2 regions of the Vagococcus jeotgali genome follow, and region 2 is predicted to be linked to the other one. Evidence: predicted binding sites of a transcription regulator. Region 2 holds the regulator's gene; the other holds the start of a gene.

Region 1 (10,133 bases), 370 kb from region 2:
TTGAGCTTCCTCATCTAAGAACACACCCCAAGTAGGTACAGCACGTCGCCTAATAGCATGAGCTTTCCCTAGATAAATTTCTCCTAATTCACCGGCCTTGCAAACCTCGTGCAAATAAGTAGCTGCTGTTGTAAAGCGGTTCTGATAACCAATTGTTAATTTCTTCCCTGTTTCCACCTGTGCTTCAATCATCTCTTTTGCTTCTTGGCTTGTTTTAGCCATTGGTTTTTCACACATCACATGTTTATCTAACTTCATACCTGCAATTGAAATCTCGGCATGGGTGTTATTGGGTGTACAAACATGGATGACATCAATCTCTTTGTTAAGAAGTAATTCTTGATAATCTGTATAAATAAGTGATTCACTTGTCCCGTAATCTTCTTTTGCCTTCCTAGCTCTATCTTCCAACACATCACAAAAAGCAACCATTTCAACTTCTTCTATTTTGCTTAGAGCAGGCATATGTTTACCATTAGCAATACCCCCGCAACCAATAATTCCAACTTTTAATACCATAAAAAAATCCCCATCAATGTCGTATTGTGCTTATCATACACAATATTGATAGGGGTTTCTTCCTGTATTTAAAGTCAATTATTCCCGAATATTGACTTATGATATTTTAGAGGAGACATGCCAACTTGCTCTTTAAAAACATGATGGAACGTCTTAACACTATTAAATCCTGATTTTTCAGATACTTCAATCATAGGCATTTTCTCTTTACTCAACATACTTTTAGCCTGACTAATCCGGTACTCTGTTAAAAATTGAATAAATGTCTGTCCTGTATTTTTTTTAAAAAAGCGTGCAAAATAGTGAGGACTAAACCCTACATGTTTAGCTACATCCTCTAAAGTAATATTTTCTTGAGAATGAGTTTCTATATAAATAAAAATATTATTTAGACGCTCAAGTGTTTCTTTTTGATTAACTGCTTCAACAAAATTACCTATCTCTAAAGTCTTTGCCTTCTTAGGTATCTCTCTAAAATAAAAGACGAGTAATTGATGAAGCAGACCGATTAAAGAAAATTCATAACCGATACGTCTTTTCATAGGTTCTTCAAATAACATTTCTAAAATCTCTTGAATACTCACCGTGACATTTTTCGGCCAGTTTACACTATGATTTTCACTAGTTTCAAATAAACGTATCAACTCCTTATAATCTAGTTTTTCTAAATATTGATCTCTAAAAAGGAGTAAGTCAAATTGATAAACTAAACGAACACTATCAGGAGAAGCTAAAAAATAATGAGACTCTCCACTACCAAATACAAAAATTTCACCTTCACGTACCTGAATCAATTGTTCATCATAACCAATATAAGCTGATCCACTTTTCACATAAATAATCTCAATTTCCTTATGCCAATGAGGTGGGACAACTGTTTTACCTAAGTCTTCAAATGAGCGAAAAGGTAGCATATTATCCCAACTTGGAATTTCTAAATATAAACTCAACACACCCACTCCTAACTCAAAAAAAGAGGATGACTCAAAAGTCATCCTCTTTTTTTGCTTACCCAAGCACTTGTCATAGCTAGGGGTAAAACAACTTTTGACCCATACTATTTTCTTTTTATTTCGCGTAATCAACAGCTCTAACTTCACGTACCACTGTCACTTTAATGTGTCCAGGATACTCTAATTCGTCTTCGATACGTTTTCTAACATCACGAACTAGTAGAATCGCCTCATCATCAGAAACCTCTTCTGGTTTAACTAACACTCTAATTTCACGACCGGCTTGAATTGCAAAACTTCGCTCAACTCCAGGGAAGTCATTAGCAATATGCTCTAAACGTTCTAAACGTTTGATATAATTTTCTAGTGATTCACTTCTAGCACCTGGTCTAGCAGCTGACAATGCATCAGCAGCTGCTACTAAAACTGAAATAACAGAAGTTGCTTCAATATCACCATGATGGGATGCAACAGCATTAATCACAACAGTATTTTCTTTGTACTTACTAACAAGTTCAGTTCCAATCTCCACATGAGAGCCATCTACTTCATGATCTAGTGCTTTACCAATATCATGTAGTAAGCCAGCTCGTTTTGCTAGTGTCACATCTTCGCCAACCTCTGCTGCTAATACACCAGCTAGTTTAGCAACTTCAATCGAATGATTTAAGACATTTTGTCCATAGCTAGTTCTAAACTTCAATCTACCTAGAACCTTAATTAAATCTGGATGAAGCGAGTGAACCCCAACCTCAAATGCAGCATTCTCCCCGTATTCACGAATACGTTCATCCATTTCTTTACGAGATTTTTCAACCATTTCTTCAATACGAGCAGGATGAATACGGCCATCTTGAATTAATTTTTCTAAAGTCATCCGAGCGATTTCACGTCTGATTGGATCAAAACCTGATAAAACCACTGCTTCAGGAGTATCATCAATAATTAAGTCAATACCTGTTAACGTTTCTAGTGTTCTGATATTACGTCCCTCTCGACCAATGATGCGACCTTTCATATCATCATTTGGTAAGTTAACGACTGTTACAGTTAATTCTGAAATTTGATCAGCTGCACTTCTTTGAATCGCTAAAGATAGTATATTACGTGCTTTACGATCAGCTTCTTCTTTAGCACGTTGCTCACTTTCTTTAACCATCACTGCTCTTTCATGAGTTAGTTCTTCTTTTGTTTCTGTCATGATGATCTCTTTTGCTTCATCTTGCGATAATTCTGCGATTCGCTCAAGCTCATCTTGTTGTTTCGATATTAAAACTGATACTTCTTTTTCTCGTTCATCAATTAATTGTTTTTTCGAATCAACTTTTTCTTCTTTTTCCTCTACTGAACGCTCACGCTTTTCTAAGAAATCATCTTTACGATCAAGATTACTTTCTCGTTGCAGCAAACGATTTTCTTGACTCTTAAGCTCAGATCTTTCTTCCCTTAGTTCACCCTCTACTTCTAGTCGATGTCGTTGATTCTCTTCCTTCGCCTCCAACAAATACTCTTTTTTAAGAGTTTCAGCTTCTTTTTGCGCCTGTTCGATAATGCCACTAGCAGTATTATTAGCTCCTGCTATCGATTTCTCATACCGAGCCTTTACAATAACATAGCCAATTGCTAGACCTACAATTAAACCGATGATAGTGAGGAGTACCGTAGTCATAAAAAACACCTCCATACTATCTTTCTTTATTTTATTTTGTTTACTTTATAAAATAAAACTTTTTTAATGAAAAAATATAAATATATAGATAAACTATACACTATCCATTCTAAGCTTTGTTATATGGAGTGTCAACTTAAAAAGTAAATTGTCATGACTCCCTAACTACTTTGCTAAACAACAAAATCAAATTAAAACAGAGGTTTTTTTACTATTAATAGGCATAAAGTTTTAAAGTTCTTGTTTTCTTTTGAGTTTATTATCATTATAAGGATTGTTATTAAATTAGGTGTTTTCTACATATAAAAAACTCACCTAATTTAAAGGCGAGTTTTTTGAATTTATATTATTCTTTATCTAAATCTAGAGCTATGTCTTCTGTTACTTCTTCCTCAACTACTTCTACATCATCAATATTATAAGCAATACGTACTTTATTATAGATTTCCTCCATCATGTCAGGGTGATCTGCTAAATATTTCTTAGCATTTTCTCTTCCTTGACCGATGCGCTCTTCTTGGTATGAATACCAAGCACCACTCTTATTGACAATATCTTCTTCAGATGCCATATCAAGTAGTTCTCCTTCTTGAGAAATGCCTTCTCCGTACATAATGTCAACTTCAGCTACTTTAAATGGTGGCGCTACTTTATTTTTCACTACTTTTATCTTAGTACGATTCCCAATAATATCTGTTCCCGTTTTTAATTGTTCTGCACGGCGTACTTCTAAACGAACTGTTGCATAAAATTTCAAAGCACGGCCACCAGGTGTTACCTCTGGATTACCAAACATAACCCCAACTTTTTCCCTAATTTGGTTGATGAAGATAGCTATTGTTTTAGTTTTATTAATCGTTCCAGATAATTTTCTTAATGCTTGTGACATCAAACGAGCTTGAAGCCCAACATGAGCATCCCCCATCTCGCCATCTATCTCAGCTCTTGGTACTAAGGCTGCCACAGAATCGACTACTACAATGTCAATCGCACCACTAGAAACTAGAGCCTCAGCAATATTCAATCCTTGCTCGCCTGTATCTGGTTGTGATAGTAATAACTCATCAATATTAACTCCTAAAGCTTGAGCATATTTTGGATCCAAGGCATGCTCTGCATCAATAAATGCGGCTGTTCCACCTTCTTTTTGTACAGCTGCAATAGCATGTAGAGCTACTGTTGTCTTACCTGAACTCTCAGGCCCATAAATTTCAATGATTCTTCCACGAGGGTAGCCACCTACACCTAATGCTGAGTCAAGAGCAAGTGAGCCACTAGAAATCGTTGAAATTTGCGTGTCAACTTTTTCTCCTAATTTCATTACAGAACCTTTACCAAAATCTTTTTCTATTTTCTTTAAAGCAGCATCTAAGGCTGCTTGGCGATTATCTGACATATGTAATACCTCCAGTTTCATTTCTCTTCACTTGTTATCATACTTTTTTTAAATAGAAAAAGCAATAGGAAAGCGAACAAATATTCGCTTTTATTTTACTGCATTGCGAATTAAGTTATAGCCATGCTTTAAGGCTCCATTTTTAATATATGCCAAATCACGTTTAATAACTCGTTCTTCTTTTATAATGTTATCTTTGCTAATAAGGCTAAAATAAATAATTCCCTCAGGCAAGCGCTCTTCAACTTTTGATAGATCTCCTAGAATGACTAAACAATAATTTGAGCCAAACAACCGATTTCCTAATTTGCCAATTAAAGTATCCATCTCTTTAGCTTCAGCTATTAGATTTGCAGCTAGTACTTTTTCAAGTGCTTTTATATTAGGGACTGCGATAGACCCTACTAAAACACCTTTAGCACTTGATGTGTGAGTCCCTTGTAAATAGATATCACCACCTGTTACTAAGTCAATAATTGATAACGTTTTGTTTTTCCGAGATAGCTCATTTATAGCAACCTCTTGAATAGTCAGATTTTCTCCGTAACCATAGAAAAATTCCCCAACTTTTTCCATAATACTTACTTCCATCTTATCAAGTAACACTTTGGCATCAACGTCCGTCACAGCTTGTGCGGTAATTCTTAACATCACTTCATTTGACTTAGCATAAGGTGCTATAGTGGGATTGCTTTGATGGTCAATCAATTCAGCTAAATCTGTCACAATTTGAGACTCTCCAATATTAATAAAACGAAAATACCTTGATTTTAAATGTAGGTGACTTGGTGATAACTCTATTAAAAGCGGGATAACTTCTTGCCTAAACATCGTCTCTAATTCCCTTGGTGGTCCAGGTAGCGTTAAATAATAAGTATCTCGATGCTTAATAAGTGAACCACAAGCCAGGCCAGTTGGATTTTGGATTGTTACGCCATCAGCAAAAGTTAGTGCTTGCTTTTTATTGTTTTCTGGCATGATTTTATCAGTAGATGAAAACAAATGAGTAATCTTCTCAAGAGCTACTTCATCATACACTAAGTTTTCTCCAATAAATTTACTCAAACTCTCTTTTGTTAAATCATCTGTTGTTGGTCCTAAACCACCACATAAAATAACTAATTCACTTCTTGATGAAGCTAGCTTGATTGTTTCAAGTAGCCGATTTTGATTATCGCCAACTGTCGTTTCAAAATAAACCTCATAACCTAAATCTGCTAGTTCTTTTGATAAGAAAGCGCCGTTCGTATTAATAATTTGTCCCAGTAATAATTCTGTACCGACTATAATTAACTCTGTTTTCATATCCATCCCCCACTACTTATAAAATACGCTAATCTTATTTCATTCTATCACAGACTTTCAACGAACATATTTTTAAAAACTTCTATTAACCTCATTTTGATACTGTGTGATATTATTCGCAATTTTTCATTTAACCCTCATGCTAGAGTGATAAATTCCTAAAAATACAAGCTTTATTATTGATTTTATCAGCCATCACAGGTATTCTTATGAATGAAATAGGCAAAGTTCTATTAAGGAAAAAAGTGAGGAATTGAACGATATGAAAGAAACAAATATTCCAAAGGCAACTGCCAAAAGGCTTCCATTATACTATAGATACTTGAAATTTTTACATACGTCGGGGAAAAAAAAGGTATCATCAACTGAATTAAGTGAAGCGATTAAAGTAGATAGTGCTACTATCCGTCGTGATTTTTCTTATTTTGGAGAGTTGGGAAAACGTGGTTATGGTTATGACGTCGAAAAATTGATGGATTTTTTTGCTAAAACACTTAGTGAAGACCGTTTAACTAATGTTGCTTTAGTCGGTGTTGGTAACTTAGGACATGCCTTAATTAATTACAGATTTCATCAAAGTAACAGTATTCGTATTAGTGCTGCCTTTGACGTTAAAGAAGATATTGTTGGACGTATATTAGATGGTGTCCCTGTTTATCATTCTGATGAGTTGATTGAACAAATCAGTGATCAACATATTGAAGTCGCTATTCTAACTGTCCCACCAGAATCAGCTCAAGAAAATGCTGAAAAATTGGTTGAGGCTGGTATCAAAGGGATTATGAATTTTACACCTATTAGTTTAGATGTTCCAAAAGGTGTTCAAATTCAAAATGTTGATTTAACTAATGAAATGCAAACATTAATTTACTTCTTATCAAATTATAACGAAGAGTAAAAAGAGGTTCTGTAGTACCCACACACCCCACAAAGTTAGAACTAAACATCTAACCTTGTGGGGTGTATTTTTTTATTTTAGTTAAATATTAAATAAAATAACTAATAAATTCATTCCAACATGAGCTATTATTGGTGAGATGAGACTTTTTGAGTAATGGTAAATGAAATAAAATAAAATGCCTAATCCTGTGTAAGTTAAAATATGTCCCCCGCCATGCATCAAAGCAAATAAAAGCGAACTGATCAAAATAGAAAAAGTTACAGGTAACTTTTGATTTAGAAAATTAATCATACTATAACGAAATACACACTCTTCCATAATAGGAACAAATACAATCGGAATAAGTAACAACCAACTATTTCCTTGACTAATAGGCAATTGATTTAGCATATTAAAAGGAATTTGTGTCCTTTGGATAACAAAATGACTCAACCAAATCATAAAAAATTGAAATAAAACTCCTACTAACATACCAAATATACCACTTAATAAAATTTTACTAGTCAACACTTTTGATAAACTAATTTTTTGAGCCGTTTGATAATATATATATACGACTAAACTGGTACATATCATATAAATTAACAGTATTATCACTATTTGAATTAGTAAGTTAGGAAAAAATGCGGTGACATATACCGGCATATTAATGGCGAACAGAAAGAAAAAAACACTCCAAAGCATATTTTTATTAATCGACATAAACTAACCCCTCTCACTTCTAAAATATAATAGCATACTCTTTAAAAATATGCGCATTTTACTTGCAAAAAAAATAGTTAATAGGTATTATAGTAAGTGTAATTAGCACTTGAATATATCGAGTGCTAAAATTTGAAATATTACGGGGGGATACACATTGTTAAAACCATTAGGAGATCGTGTTATGATTAAGGTACAAGAAGCAGAGGAAACTACTGCTAGCGGGTTGGTATTAACATCTGCATCAAAAGAAAAATCTCAAACAGGAACAATTGTTGCTATTGGAAATGGACGTACATTAGATAATGGAACAGTTTTACCTATGAGTGTTGAAGTCGGTCAAACCGTCGTATTTGAAAAATATACTGGTCAAGAAATCACAGATGCAGGCGAAGATTTCTTAATTCTTCATGAACAAGATATCATCGCAATCGTAGAATAATAAATAAAAAAAATTAACGAGGTGGAATAATATGGGAAAAGATATTAAATTTTCTGAAGACGCACGTAGCTCAATGATGCGTGGTGTTGATACACTAGCAGATATTGTAAAAGTAACATTAGGACCTAAAGGACGTAATGTGGTTTTAGATAAATCATTTGGTTCACCACTCATCACAAATGACGGGGTGACAATTGCTAAAGAGGTAGAATTAGAAGACCGCTTTGAGAACATGGGAGCTCAATTAGTAGCTGAAGTTGCATCAAAAACAAATGACATTGCTGGAGATGGTACAACGACTGCTACTGTGTTAACTCAAGCGATTGTTCGTGAAGGGTTAAAAAATGTGACAGCTGGAGCTAATCCTATTGGAATTCGTACAGGAATTGAAATGGCAACTAAAGAAGCTGTTAAAGCATTACATGACTTATCTCAACAAGTCGATTCTAAAGAATCAATTGCTCAAGTTGCAGCTGTTTCTTCTGGTAGTGACACTGTAGGTACTTTGATTTCTGAGGCTATGGCTAAAGTTGGTAACGACGGAGTTATTACAATTGAGGAATCTAAAGGAATTGAAACAGAATTAGAAGTTGTTGAGGGGATGCAATTTGATCGTGGGTACTTATCTCAATATATGGTAACAGACAATGACAAAATGGAAGCTGTTTTAGAAAGTCCATATATTTTAATTACAGATAAAAAAATCTCTAATATCCAAGATATTTTACCTTTACTTGAACAAATTTTACAACAAAACAAACCATTAGTTATTATTGCTGATGATGTTGACGGGGAAGCTCTACCTACTCTTGTCTTAAATAAAATTAGAGGAACATTCAATGTCGCAGCTGTCAAAGCACCAGGTTTTGGCGATAGACGTAAAGAGATGCTTGAAGACATTGCTGTTTTAACTGGTGGTACAGTTATCACTGAAGAATTAGGTTTAGACCTAAAAGATACAACTTTAGAAGCTTTAGGAAGTGCAAGTAAAGTTGTTATTACAAAAGATACAACAACAATTGTTGAAGGAAATGGTAATAAAGAAGCTATTAAAAACCGCGTTGAATTAATCCGTTCTCAAGCAGCTGATACAACATCAGAATTTGACCGTGAAAAATTACAAGAACGCTTAGCTAAATTATCTGGTGGTGTTGCTGTTGTTAAAGTCGGAGCAGCTACTGAAACAGAATTAAAAGAGTTAAAATTACGTATTGAAGATGCGCTTAATGCAACTCGTGCTGCTGTTGAAGAAGGCATCGTTCCTGGTGGAGGTACAGCTTTTGTCAATGTACTTGAAAAAGTATCTAATGTAAAAGCAGACGGTGATGAGCAAACTGGGATTAATATTGTCCTACGTGCATTAGAAGAGCCTGTTCGTCAAATCGCAGAAAATGCTGGAATGGAAGGCTCTGTTATTGTTGACAAGCTAAAACATGCTAAGCCTGGTATAGGTTATAACGCTAAAACAAATGAGTGGGTAAACATGATTGAAGCAGGTATTGTCGATCCAACTAAAGTAAGTCGCTCAGCTTTACAAAATGCTGCAAGTGTTGCTGCTTTATTATTAACTACTGAGGGTGTTATTGCAGATGTTAAATCTAATGACCTGCCTCCTATGCCAGGTGGTATGGATCCATCAATGATGGGCGGTATGATGTAAACTCTTTAAAAGACTTACGTTGATATAAAAAGAACCACATGAGGATTTTACTCTCATGTGGTTTTTTGATGTGGAATGTGATGTGAACTAGTTAACTTTCTTTTTGAGAGTGTAATATAAACCGTGTAAGTAACCTACCATCCTAGGTAGTGGGTTGCTTCGCGGTTTTTCTTTTTTTACAATAGATTAAAGGAGTGGTAAGTCATGACAAAAAAGAAAAAAGATCAAAAATCAGCGAAGTTAGCTCAATCAATTATTGATGCCTATCAACCAGAATCGGTTGAAGACATGCAAGAAGCCCTAAAAGATGTTTTTGGACCGATGTTTGAAGCAATGCTTCGTGGAGAATTAGATAATCATTTAGGTTATGAGAATCAGTCAAGACAAGAAAAAGAAACTCAAAACAGACGGAATGGATATGGAAATAAAAAATTAAAAACAAGTTTTGGTGAATTAGACATTCAGGTTCCTAGAGATAGAGACGCTTCTTTTGAGCCAGAAATTATTCCTAAAAGAAGCAGAGACGTTTCAAGTATTGAAGGAAAAGTTCTTTCTATGTATGCCAAAGGCATGAGTCAACGAGATA
Region 2 (10,133 bases):
TTCGTGTTATGACAAATGATATTGGTCGCCGAGACAAAGAAGCCGGGCCAGCAACTCCGGTTGAAATCACTGGTTTAAATGATGTTCCTCAAGCAGGAGATCGTTTTGTAACCTTTGAAGATGAGAAAACAGCTCGTGCTGCTGGTGAGGAAAGAGCTAAACGTGCTCTACTAGAACAACGCCAAGTAAGTCAACGTGTCACACTTGATAACTTGTTTGAAAGCCTTAAAGATGGCGAGATGAAGGAAGTTAATGTTATAATCAAGGCAGATGTTCAAGGTTCAGCTGAAGCACTTGCAGCAAGTTTAACTAAAATTGATGTAGAAGGTGTTCGTGTGAAGATTGTTCATTCGGCAGTTGGAGCAATTAATGAGAGTGATATTACACTAGCATCAGCAAGTAATGCGATTATCGTTGGTTTTAACGTTCGACCAACACCGCAAGCTCGTACACAAGCCGAGCAAGAGCAAGTGGATATTCGCCTGCACCGTATTATCTACAAAGTAATTGAAGAAATCGAAACAGCAATGAATGGTATGTTAGATCCTGAGTTCGTTGAGAAAATTACTGGACAAATGATGATTCGTGAAACATATAATGTATCTAAAGTTGGAACAATTGCTGGTTGTTATGTGACAGACGGCTTTATCCGTCGTGATGGTGGTATTCGTTTAATTCGTAACGGTATTGTTATCCATGAAGGAAAATTAGCTAGTTTGAAGCGTTTTAAAGATGACGCAAAAGAAGTTAAACTTGGTTTTGAGTGTGGGGCTATGATCGAGAACTATAATGATGTTAAAATTGATGATGTCATTGAAGGCTATATTATGGAAGAAGTTAAAAAATAACCTTTTAATGCGTCATTAGGAGGAAAAATTATGGCAAACTATCGAGATCGTCGAGTAGCACAAGAAATTTTAAAAGAAGTTAATGACATTTTACGTAAAAAAGTCAGAGACCCAAGAGTTCAAGATGTGAATATCACTGATGTTAAAGTAACCGGAGACTTGCAACAAGCAACAATCTATTACAGTGTGTTGAGTGATAAAGAATCAAAAATTGAAGATGCAAAACAAGGGCTTGAAAAAGCTGCTGGTTTAATTCGTAAAGAGCTGGGCCAACGCCTAAGTATTTATAAAACGCCAGAAATTGAATTTGTTTTAGATGAGTCAGTGGCTTATGGTAGTCATATTGATGATTTGTTGAGAAACTTGAACAAAGATTAGTTATTTTTGATATCACTTAAATCCTAACTTATTGGGATTTAAGTGATATCTTTTTTTAATCATTTATTTTTATGATACACTAAATGAAAACAAGTGGAGGTTTTCTCATGATAAAGAATATAGGTATCGTAGGTACAGGTGATATTGCTACACAATTTGTAACGCAAATAGATACGAAAAAATATAACATTCATTCAGTTTTTAACCGAACGTCAAGATCTTTAATTAATTTTACCCAGATACATGATTTGACTAATGGTTACACTGATTATATGGAATTTTTGGATGATGATGCTTTGGAGTGTGTGTATATCGCTACACCTAATCAAACTCATTTTAAGTATGCTAAAGAAGCAATAGAAAAAGGTAAACACGTTTTATGTGAAAAAGTATTAGTCTTAACTGCTAGTGAAGCTAAAGAATTATATCGTTTAGCAAAAGAAAAAAATCTCGTTATTTTAGAAGCAGTCACTCTTTTTTATATGCCTTTGTATGAAGAAGTAAAACGTTTGATGCGAGATGGTGTTTTAGGTCAAATTAGTGGCGCAAACATTACATTTGGAAGTTGTAAAGAATATGATATCAATAATCGCTTTTTCTCATTAGAAAAAGGTGGAGGAGCTTTGTTTGATATTGGCCCTTACGGATTAAGCGCTGCTGTTTATTTACTTGGAACAGACTTAGACTTAGTTGCAACAAGTGCTGTCATGGCTAAAAGTGGTGTAGATGAAAAGTCAGTGACAATTTTACAAAACCCACAAGGTCAACAGGCAAGTATTCAATTATCATTTAGAGGTAAGATGCCAAAGCAAATTGTTTTAACTGGGGATGAGGGATACTTAATTATAAATGACTTCCCAAGAGCTGAAGTTGGTGTGGTAACGTTTAATGACGGCTCAACCAAAGTGATTGAAAAAGGTCATGCTAAAGATGTTTTTACTTATGAGATGGATATGCTAAATCATTTATCTAAGCGCCCTGAGACAAGTGAAGTACCAGATGTTCGAGATGTCAGTCTTAGAGTTTTAGAATTAATGGATGACATGAGAGAGTCTTGGGGATATAAATTATTTAAATAATAATTTCTTACTTTAAGAGGTTAACTTAGAATAGTTAGCCTCTTATTTATATGAGATAAATTTAACTTTAGGGAAACCATTTCAACTTATGCTATAATATTTGAGAGATTAAAAGAGAAATGGAGAACGTCAATGGAAGGTATTATTCCTTTATGGAAACCACGTGGAATGACAAGTCATGATTGTGTCTTTCAACTTCGTAAAATATTAAAAACAAAAAAAGTAGGTCATAGTGGTACACTTGATCCAGATGTAGATGGTATTTTACCAATTTGTATTGGAAAAGCCACAAAGGTAGTTGAGTATCTACAAGATTCTAATAAAATTTATACAGGAGAAATTACGTTAGGCTTTTCTACAGAAACAGAAGATGCGAGTGGAGAAGTTGTAGAAGTGACACCTGTAATAAGCCCAGTATCAGATGAAGAAATTGATGAAGCTATGACACAATTAACAGGTAAGATTAAGCAAGTACCACCTATGTACTCTGCTGTAAAAGTCAACGGTCGGAGACTTTATGATTATGCTAGAAATGGTGAAACAGTTGAAAGACCAATTAGAGATGCTAATATCTATTCATACAGACGTCTTAGTGAGTCTGTTTATAATGAAGTCAAACAAACTCAGTCATGGCGATTCGAGGTGGACTGTGGTAAGGGAACGTATGTGAGGACTTTATCTGTTGATACAGGTAAAAAGCTAGGATTTGCAGCCCATATGTCTGACTTAACAAGGTTAGCCAGTGGGGGATTTAGTGCTAGTGAGGCAGTGAGTCTTGATATGGTCAAAACGTGTGCTGAAGCTGACACATTAGATCAAGTCCTATATCCCTTAGAAAGAGCACTGAGCTCTTTTAAACGAATAGATTTGTCTGAGCAAGACTACTCTGTTATAAAAAATGGTTCCGTTGTTCCTCATACATTTTTCAAAGAACAGGTTAAAGGAGAGATAGTTGCTCTTTATTATCAGGATAAGGCAGTTAGTTTGTATGCTGATCATCCTAGTAAAGTAGGATATTTAAAACCTATGAAAGTACTACGAAACGATTAAAGGAGATTTTATTATGGAAATAATTCACATACACCATCCTTATGATACATCAAAAATTCCAAAAGGAGATGTTGTTTTAGCTTTAGGATTTTTTGATGGTGTTCACAAGGGACATCAAGAGGTCATCGAATTAGCAAAAGAAGAGGCCTTGAAAAAGAATGTTAAATTAGCAGTTATGACATTCAATCATCATCCCTCTGTAGTGTTTCAAAAGATTGATCATAAAAAAATGAAATACATTACAACAGTAGATCAAAAAGAAAAGCGTATGGCTAGCCTTGGTGTTGATATTCTTTATGTGATTGAGTTTACGTCATCATTTGCAAGTTTATCACCTCAAGCTTTTGTAGATGAGTACATGGTAGGGCTTCATGCGACAACTGTCGTAGCAGGATTTGACTACACATATGGCAAACCCGATGTTGCTAATATGACAGCTCTACCTACTTATGCTAAAGGTAGATTTGATATTATTGAAGTTGAGAAACTAAGCCGTTGTGATAAAAAAGTTAGTTCAACAAATATCCGTGAGATGATGAAAAAAGGTGATATTGAAAGTGCTAATGATTTTCTTGGCTACCACTATGAAACAAACGGTGTTGTTGTTCATGGTGATAAACGAGGACGCACTTTGGGGTTTCCAACAGCTAATATTAAAGTATCCCCATTATCTTTATTACCAGTGGCGGGTGTTTATGTCGTTAAAATAAAAGTTGCTGATACATGGTATAAGGGAATGGCTCAAATTGGATATAATATAACATTTGAAAGTAATAGACCTAAGACGATTGAAGTAAATATTTTAGATTTTAATGCTGATATATATGGTGAAAACGTATCAGTAGAATGGCTATATTATTTACGTGGTGAGAAGAAATTTGATGGTGTAGAAGACTTAATCACACAATTAGAGCAAGATGAGATTGATACAAGAGAGTATTTTAAGAAAATAGGTGATTAAGAATGACATCAGCATATATTCATATTCCTTTTTGTGAACATATCTGTTTTTATTGTGATTTCAATAAAGTGTTTATAGAAGGACAGCCAGTCGATGAATATATCGAGGCTTTACTAAAAGAAATAGAATTAACAAAAGAATTACACCCAAGTGACAAGACGGAAACAATTTATATTGGTGGTGGGACACCGACTTCTCTTTCAGCCAAGCAATTAGACCGACTTTTAGGTGGCGTTAGGCAGAGGCTACCATTTGATTCAAGTGATGAATTCACAGTAGAAGCTAATCCGGGAGATTTGACGATGGATAAAATTCATGTGATGCAAAAGTACGGGGTAAATAGGTTATCTATGGGGGTTCAGACCTTTGATGATCGTTTACTTAAAAAAATTGGAAGAAAGCATACAGCTCGTGACGTATTTGAAACCATGGCATTACTTGAAAAAGCCGATTTTAAAAATGTCAGTATTGACTTGATTTATGCACTACCCAATCAAACCATGGAAAGCTTTGAAGATACGTTGACAAAAGCTATTGATTTAGACTTACCACATTACTCTATGTACTCTTTGATTCTTGAAAATAAAACTATGTTCTACAATTGGGCAAGACAAGGTAGACTACATTTACCAGGTATTGATGTTGAAGGTGATATGTTTGAGCGTGCTATTGAGAGAATGGAAAAGGCTGGAAAAATTCAATATGAAGTTAGTAATTTTTCAGAACCAAATCAGGAGAGCCGTCATAATTTAGTTTATTGGAACAATGAACATTACTATGGTTTAGGAGCAGGAGCTAGTGGATATTTGGGTAATATTCGTTATAAAAATCATGGACCTATTCAGCATTATCTAGAACCATTAAGAAAAAATCAACTACCAATTATCACAACAGAAGATTTAAGTGTGAAGCATCAAATGGAAGAAGAACTCTTCTTAGGGCTTAGAAAAAGAAACGGAGTATCTATTGCTCATTTTGATGAAAAATTTCCACAAAAATTTGATGATGTTTACGGAATGGTAGTTCAGGACTTGATAAAGGATGGAATGGTTCAAGTTCAAAATGGTCACTTGTCTTTATCTGAAAAAGGATTGATTTTAGGTAATGATGTTTTTGAAAAATTTTTGCTTGATAAAGTTGATCATGCTACATAAAAAAAGATATGACAAAAAAGTTAGTTTTGAACTAGCTTTTTTTGTATATAATGTTTGGTCAACTTATCAAGTGTTGAATATTTCAATAAGTTAAATATCATTTCTTTAGCAGTAGAACAGAATAATAAAGATAATTTTTCTTTTAAAAAAAGCATAGTATGAGGTTATAAGAGCATAATCACGGATTTTAGCAGTCTTTAATCAAGAGTGCCAAAAAAAGAAGGGTTATGTGTTGACATTTATCTTAATCCTTGATATATTTATAACTGTAATTAGCACTTATAACTAAAGAGTGCTAAAAAGGAAGGTGATTCGCATGTTGAGCAATAGACAGAAGAACATCTTTCAACTATTGGTACAGTTATATGCGGATACCGATTCTCCTGTAGGGTCAAAAACCTTAATGAATAGTGGGATTAAAGCTAGCTCAGCAACGATTCGCAATGATTTATCGAAGTTAGAAGAGTATGGTCTGATACAAAAAATGCATACATCGTCTGGGCGAATTCCATCAATGCAAGGATATCGCTACTATGTTGATTATCTAATGCACCCTCAAGAATTAGATTCAGCTGATATTCAGCAAGTGAGGCAGTTATTTAATCACAACTTTAATGAAACAAATGATATCATTGAGCTAGCAGCTGATATTTTATCAGAACTAACAGGTTATACTGCTTTTTCTTTAGGACCTGAGGTAAAAGACAGGCGCTTGACAGGATTTCAATTCGTCCCTCTAAATGATAAACAATTAATGACTATTATTATTATTGATAAAGGTTATATTGAAAGCCAGGTGTTTTCAATACCTAATCATTTAACTCTTAATGATTTAGAGAAGGTCGTTGATATTATTCATGAACGTTTGTTAGGCGAAACCTTACTAAGTGTGTATCAAAAGCTTAGAACTGAGATACCTTTAGTTCTACAGAGGTACTTCAACAATTCTTCCAATATTTTATATTTGTTTGAAGATGTGTTTACCAGAGCATTTGATAGTCAAATTTATGTTGGTGGCGGAATGAATTTACTTAATTCTACTGCTGTCACGAATACTCAAGACTTTAAGTTAGTTTATTCTTTGCTAAATGACACAGATCAACTAGCTGATCTATTGCTTCTTGAAAAAGATAAAAAATTGAGTATTAAAATTGGCGATGAACTTAATAATCAATTCTTGCAAGATATGAGTTTAATAACAAATACTTACGATGTATTTGAAAAAGGAAAAGGGATTTTAGCGGTTTTAGGACCTGCAAATATGCCTTATCCTAAATTATTAGGTTTAATTGATGTTCTAGCTGATGAGGTATCATCTCATTTAGCATCCTATTATAGGCATTTAGAAAAATAGTATGAAACAAGTGAAAGGAGAGTAATCAGATTGAAGAACGATGAAGAAGTAGAATCAACTGAAGAATTAGAACAAGAAGTAACCTCTGAGGAAGTCGAAGTTGAAGACGTTGTTAGTGTTGAGGATACACTAAAAGCTGAATTATCTGACATGGAGGACAAATATTTACGCGCTCAAGCAGAAATTGTTAATATGCGTAACCGCCAAAAAAAAGAACGTGAGGACGCATCTAAGTACCGAGCGCAAGATTTAGCAAAAGAATTAATTCCAGCCTTAGATAATTTAGATCGTGCTTTAGAGATCGAAGTGGTTGATGAGCATGGTGAGAGTATGAAAAAAGGTATTGAGATGGTTCGTGAGAGTATGACTCACGCTTTTAAATCATCAGGTATCATTGAAATAGAATCTCTTGGACAACAATTTGATCCAAATCTTCATCAAGCAGTTCAAACTGTACCTGCAAGTGAAGGACAAAAGCCAGATGAAATTGTTCAAGTGTTGCAAAAAGGTTATACGTTACATGATAGAATTCTTAGACCAGCAATGGTTATTGTAGCTCAATAGTTATGTTAGAAAGTAAAAAATTATAAAAATTAAAATAGATAAAGGAGATATTTATTATGAGTAAAATTATTGGTATTGACTTAGGAACAACTAACTCAGCAGTCGCTGTATTAGAAGGTGGAGAAGCAAAAATCATCCCAAATCCAGAGGGAAATCGTACAACACCATCTGTTGTATCATTTAAAAATGGAGAAATTCAAGTTGGAGAAGTTGCTAAACGTCAAGCAGTAACTAACCCTGATACTATTTCATCAATTAAACGTCATATTGGTGAAGCTGGTTACAAAGTAGAAGCTGATGGTAAAAATTATACACCACAAGAAATTTCAGCGATGATTTTACAATACTTAAAAGGTTTTGCTGAAGATTATTTAGGTGAAAAAGTAGAAAAAGCTGTTATTACAGTACCTGCTTACTTTAATGATGCACAACGTCAAGCAACAAAAGATGCTGGTAAAATTGCTGGGTTAGAAGTAGAGCGTATTGTTAACGAGCCAACTGCAGCAGCACTTGCTTATGGTTTAGATAAAACAGATAGAGATGAAAAAGTATTAGTATTTGACCTTGGTGGTGGTACATTTGACGTATCTATCCTTGAATTAGGTGATGGCGTGTTTGATGTATTATCAACTGCTGGAGATAACAACTTAGGTGGCGATGATTTTGACGAAAAAATCATTGAATACTTAGTTGCTGAATTTAAAAAAGAAAATGGTATTGATTTATCACAAGATAAAATGGCCGTTCAACGTTTGAAAGATGTTGCTGAAAAAGCTAAAAAAGACTTATCAGGTGTATCAAGCACTCAAATTAGCTTACCATTTATTACAGCTGGTGAAGCTGGACCTCTACATTTAGAGATGACTCTAACTCGTGCTAAATTTGATGAATTAACTTCTGATTTAGTTGAAAGAACAAAAGTACCTGTTCGTCAAGCAATCAAAGATGCTGGTATTTCAACAGTTGATATTGATGAAGTTATCTTAGTTGGTGGATCAACTCGTATTCCTGCAGTAGTTGAAGCTGTACGTAAAGAAACTAACAAAGAGCCAAACAAATCAGTTAACCCTGATGAAGTAGTAGCAATGGGTGCTGCTATTCAAGGTGGAGTAATTACAGGTGATGTGAAAGATGTTGTTTTACTTGATGTAACACCTTTATCATTAGGTATTGAAACTATGGGTGGTGTGTTTACTAAATTAATTGACCGTAACACAACAATTCCAACAAGTAAATCACAAGTATTCTCTACAGCAGCTGATAACCAACCAGCAGTAGACATTCACGTGTTACAAGGTGAGCGTCCAATGGCTGTTGATAACAAAACATTAGGTCGTTTCCAATTAACTGATATTCCTGCAGCACCACGTGGTGTACCACAAATTGAAGTAACATTTGATATTGACAAAAATGGTATTGTAAACGTAAGTGCTAAAGACTTAGGAACTCAAAAAGAACAAACAATTACTATTAAATCATCTTCAGGTTTAACTGATGAAGAAATTGAAAAAATGGTTAAAGATGCTGAAGCTAATGCTGAATCAGATAAAGAGCGTAAAGAAGAAGTTGACTTACGTAACGATATTGATGCTCTATTATTCTCAGTTGATAAAACTTTAGGTGAATTAGAAGGTAAAGTGGATGCTGATGAAGTAAGCAAAGCTGAAGCAAAACGTGATGAGCTTAAAGCTGCAGTTGAAGCTAATAATATTGAAGAAATGAAAGTTAAACGTGATGAATTAAATGAAATTGTTCAAGCGTTAACTGTTAAATTATATGAACAAGCTGCTCAACAACAAGCTGAAGAAAACCCAGAAGCTGCTCAAAGTGGTGCTGATGATGTTGTTGATGCTGATTTTGAAGAAATTAATGATGATGAAAAATAATGATTAATGATGAAAAAGCCGAAGCATTGCGCTTTTGGCTTTTTCGTTTGAAAATCTGAATTTTGAGTTCTAAAAACATAGAAATTATGGTATGATTTAATCGATTTAGTTGTTTTAAACAGAAGATGGAGGGTTAGTTAATGGCCAAAAGAGATTATTATGAAGTTTTAGGAGTATCTAAAACGGCAACAGATGATGAGATAAAAAAAGCCTATCGAAAACTATCCAAAAAATATCATCCAGATATTAACAAAGGGGATGATGCTGAAGATAAATTTAAGGAAGTATCAGAAGCCTTTGAAACATTAAGTGATGCACAAAAACGTGCTGCTTATGATCAATATGGTCACGCTAGCACTGATCCAAACTTTGGAGCAGGTGGTTTTGGTGGTGGCTTCCAAGATTTCAGTGGTAGTTTTGGTGGATTTGAAGATATTTTTGAATCATTTTTTGGTGGCGGTGGCAGATCAAGTAACCCCAATGCCCCAAGACAAGGAGCCGATTTACAATATACATTAGATTTAACATTTAATGAAGCTATTTTTGGTTTGGAAAAAAATATTCGTTATAACCGTGAAGACATTTGCGCAACTTGCCATGGTAGTGGTGCAAAACCTGGTACACATCCAGTAACTTGTCCAAAATGTCATGGAACAGGTGTCATTAATGTTGAACGTCAAACACCACTTGGGCGTATGATGAGTCAACAGCCATGTGATGAGTGTCATGGAACAGGTAAGATTATTAAAGAAAAATGTAGTACTTGTCACGGAGCAGGACGTATTGTTCAATCTCACTCAGTTAAGGTCACTGTACCTGCAGGAGTTGAAGATGGCCAACAAATGCGTTTAGCAGGTCA

What was found. Region 2 encodes HrcA, which represses chaperone genes, less so after heat shock. Its sites were predicted from a motif close to TTAGCACTCNNNNNNNNNGAGTGCTAA; they were not measured.
Region 1: a site for HrcA is predicted at 7,548-7,574, ahead of groES (co-chaperone GroES). Genes of this name have one in related genera too.

The regions. Positions count from the first base shown of each region.
Region 1 covers NZ_CP142146.1:1,729,791-1,739,923, forward strand. The annotation lists gene VSF34_RS08595 (Gfo/Idh/MocA family protein) at 1-519, opposite strand, end outside; gene VSF34_RS08600 (helix-turn-helix transcriptional regulator) at 594-1,469, opposite strand; gene rny (ribonuclease Y) at 1,588-3,141, opposite strand; gene recA (recombinase RecA) at 3,488-4,537, opposite strand; gene VSF34_RS08615 (CinA family nicotinamide mononucleotide deamidase-related protein) at 4,628-5,842, opposite strand; gene VSF34_RS08620 (redox-sensing transcriptional repressor Rex) at 6,105-6,740, shown strand; gene VSF34_RS08625 (CPBP family intramembrane glutamic endopeptidase) at 6,822-7,319, opposite strand; gene groES (co-chaperone GroES) at 7,603-7,887, shown strand; gene groL (chaperonin GroEL) at 7,919-9,547, shown strand; gene VSF34_RS08640 (IS256 family transposase) at 9,752-10,133, shown strand, end outside.
Region 2 covers NZ_CP142146.1:1,364,373-1,374,505, reverse strand. The annotation lists partial or broken gene infB (translation initiation factor IF-2) at 1-848, shown strand, start outside; gene rbfA (30S ribosome-binding factor RbfA) at 879-1,226, shown strand; gene VSF34_RS06920 (Gfo/Idh/MocA family protein) at 1,334-2,305, shown strand; gene truB (tRNA pseudouridine(55) synthase TruB) at 2,438-3,355, shown strand; gene ribF (riboflavin biosynthesis protein RibF) at 3,369-4,316, shown strand; gene hemW (radical SAM family heme chaperone HemW) at 4,319-5,470, shown strand; gene hrcA (heat-inducible transcriptional repressor HrcA) at 5,787-6,824, shown strand; gene grpE (nucleotide exchange factor GrpE) at 6,849-7,388, shown strand; gene dnaK (molecular chaperone DnaK) at 7,445-9,274, shown strand; gene dnaJ (molecular chaperone DnaJ) at 9,415-10,133, shown strand, end outside.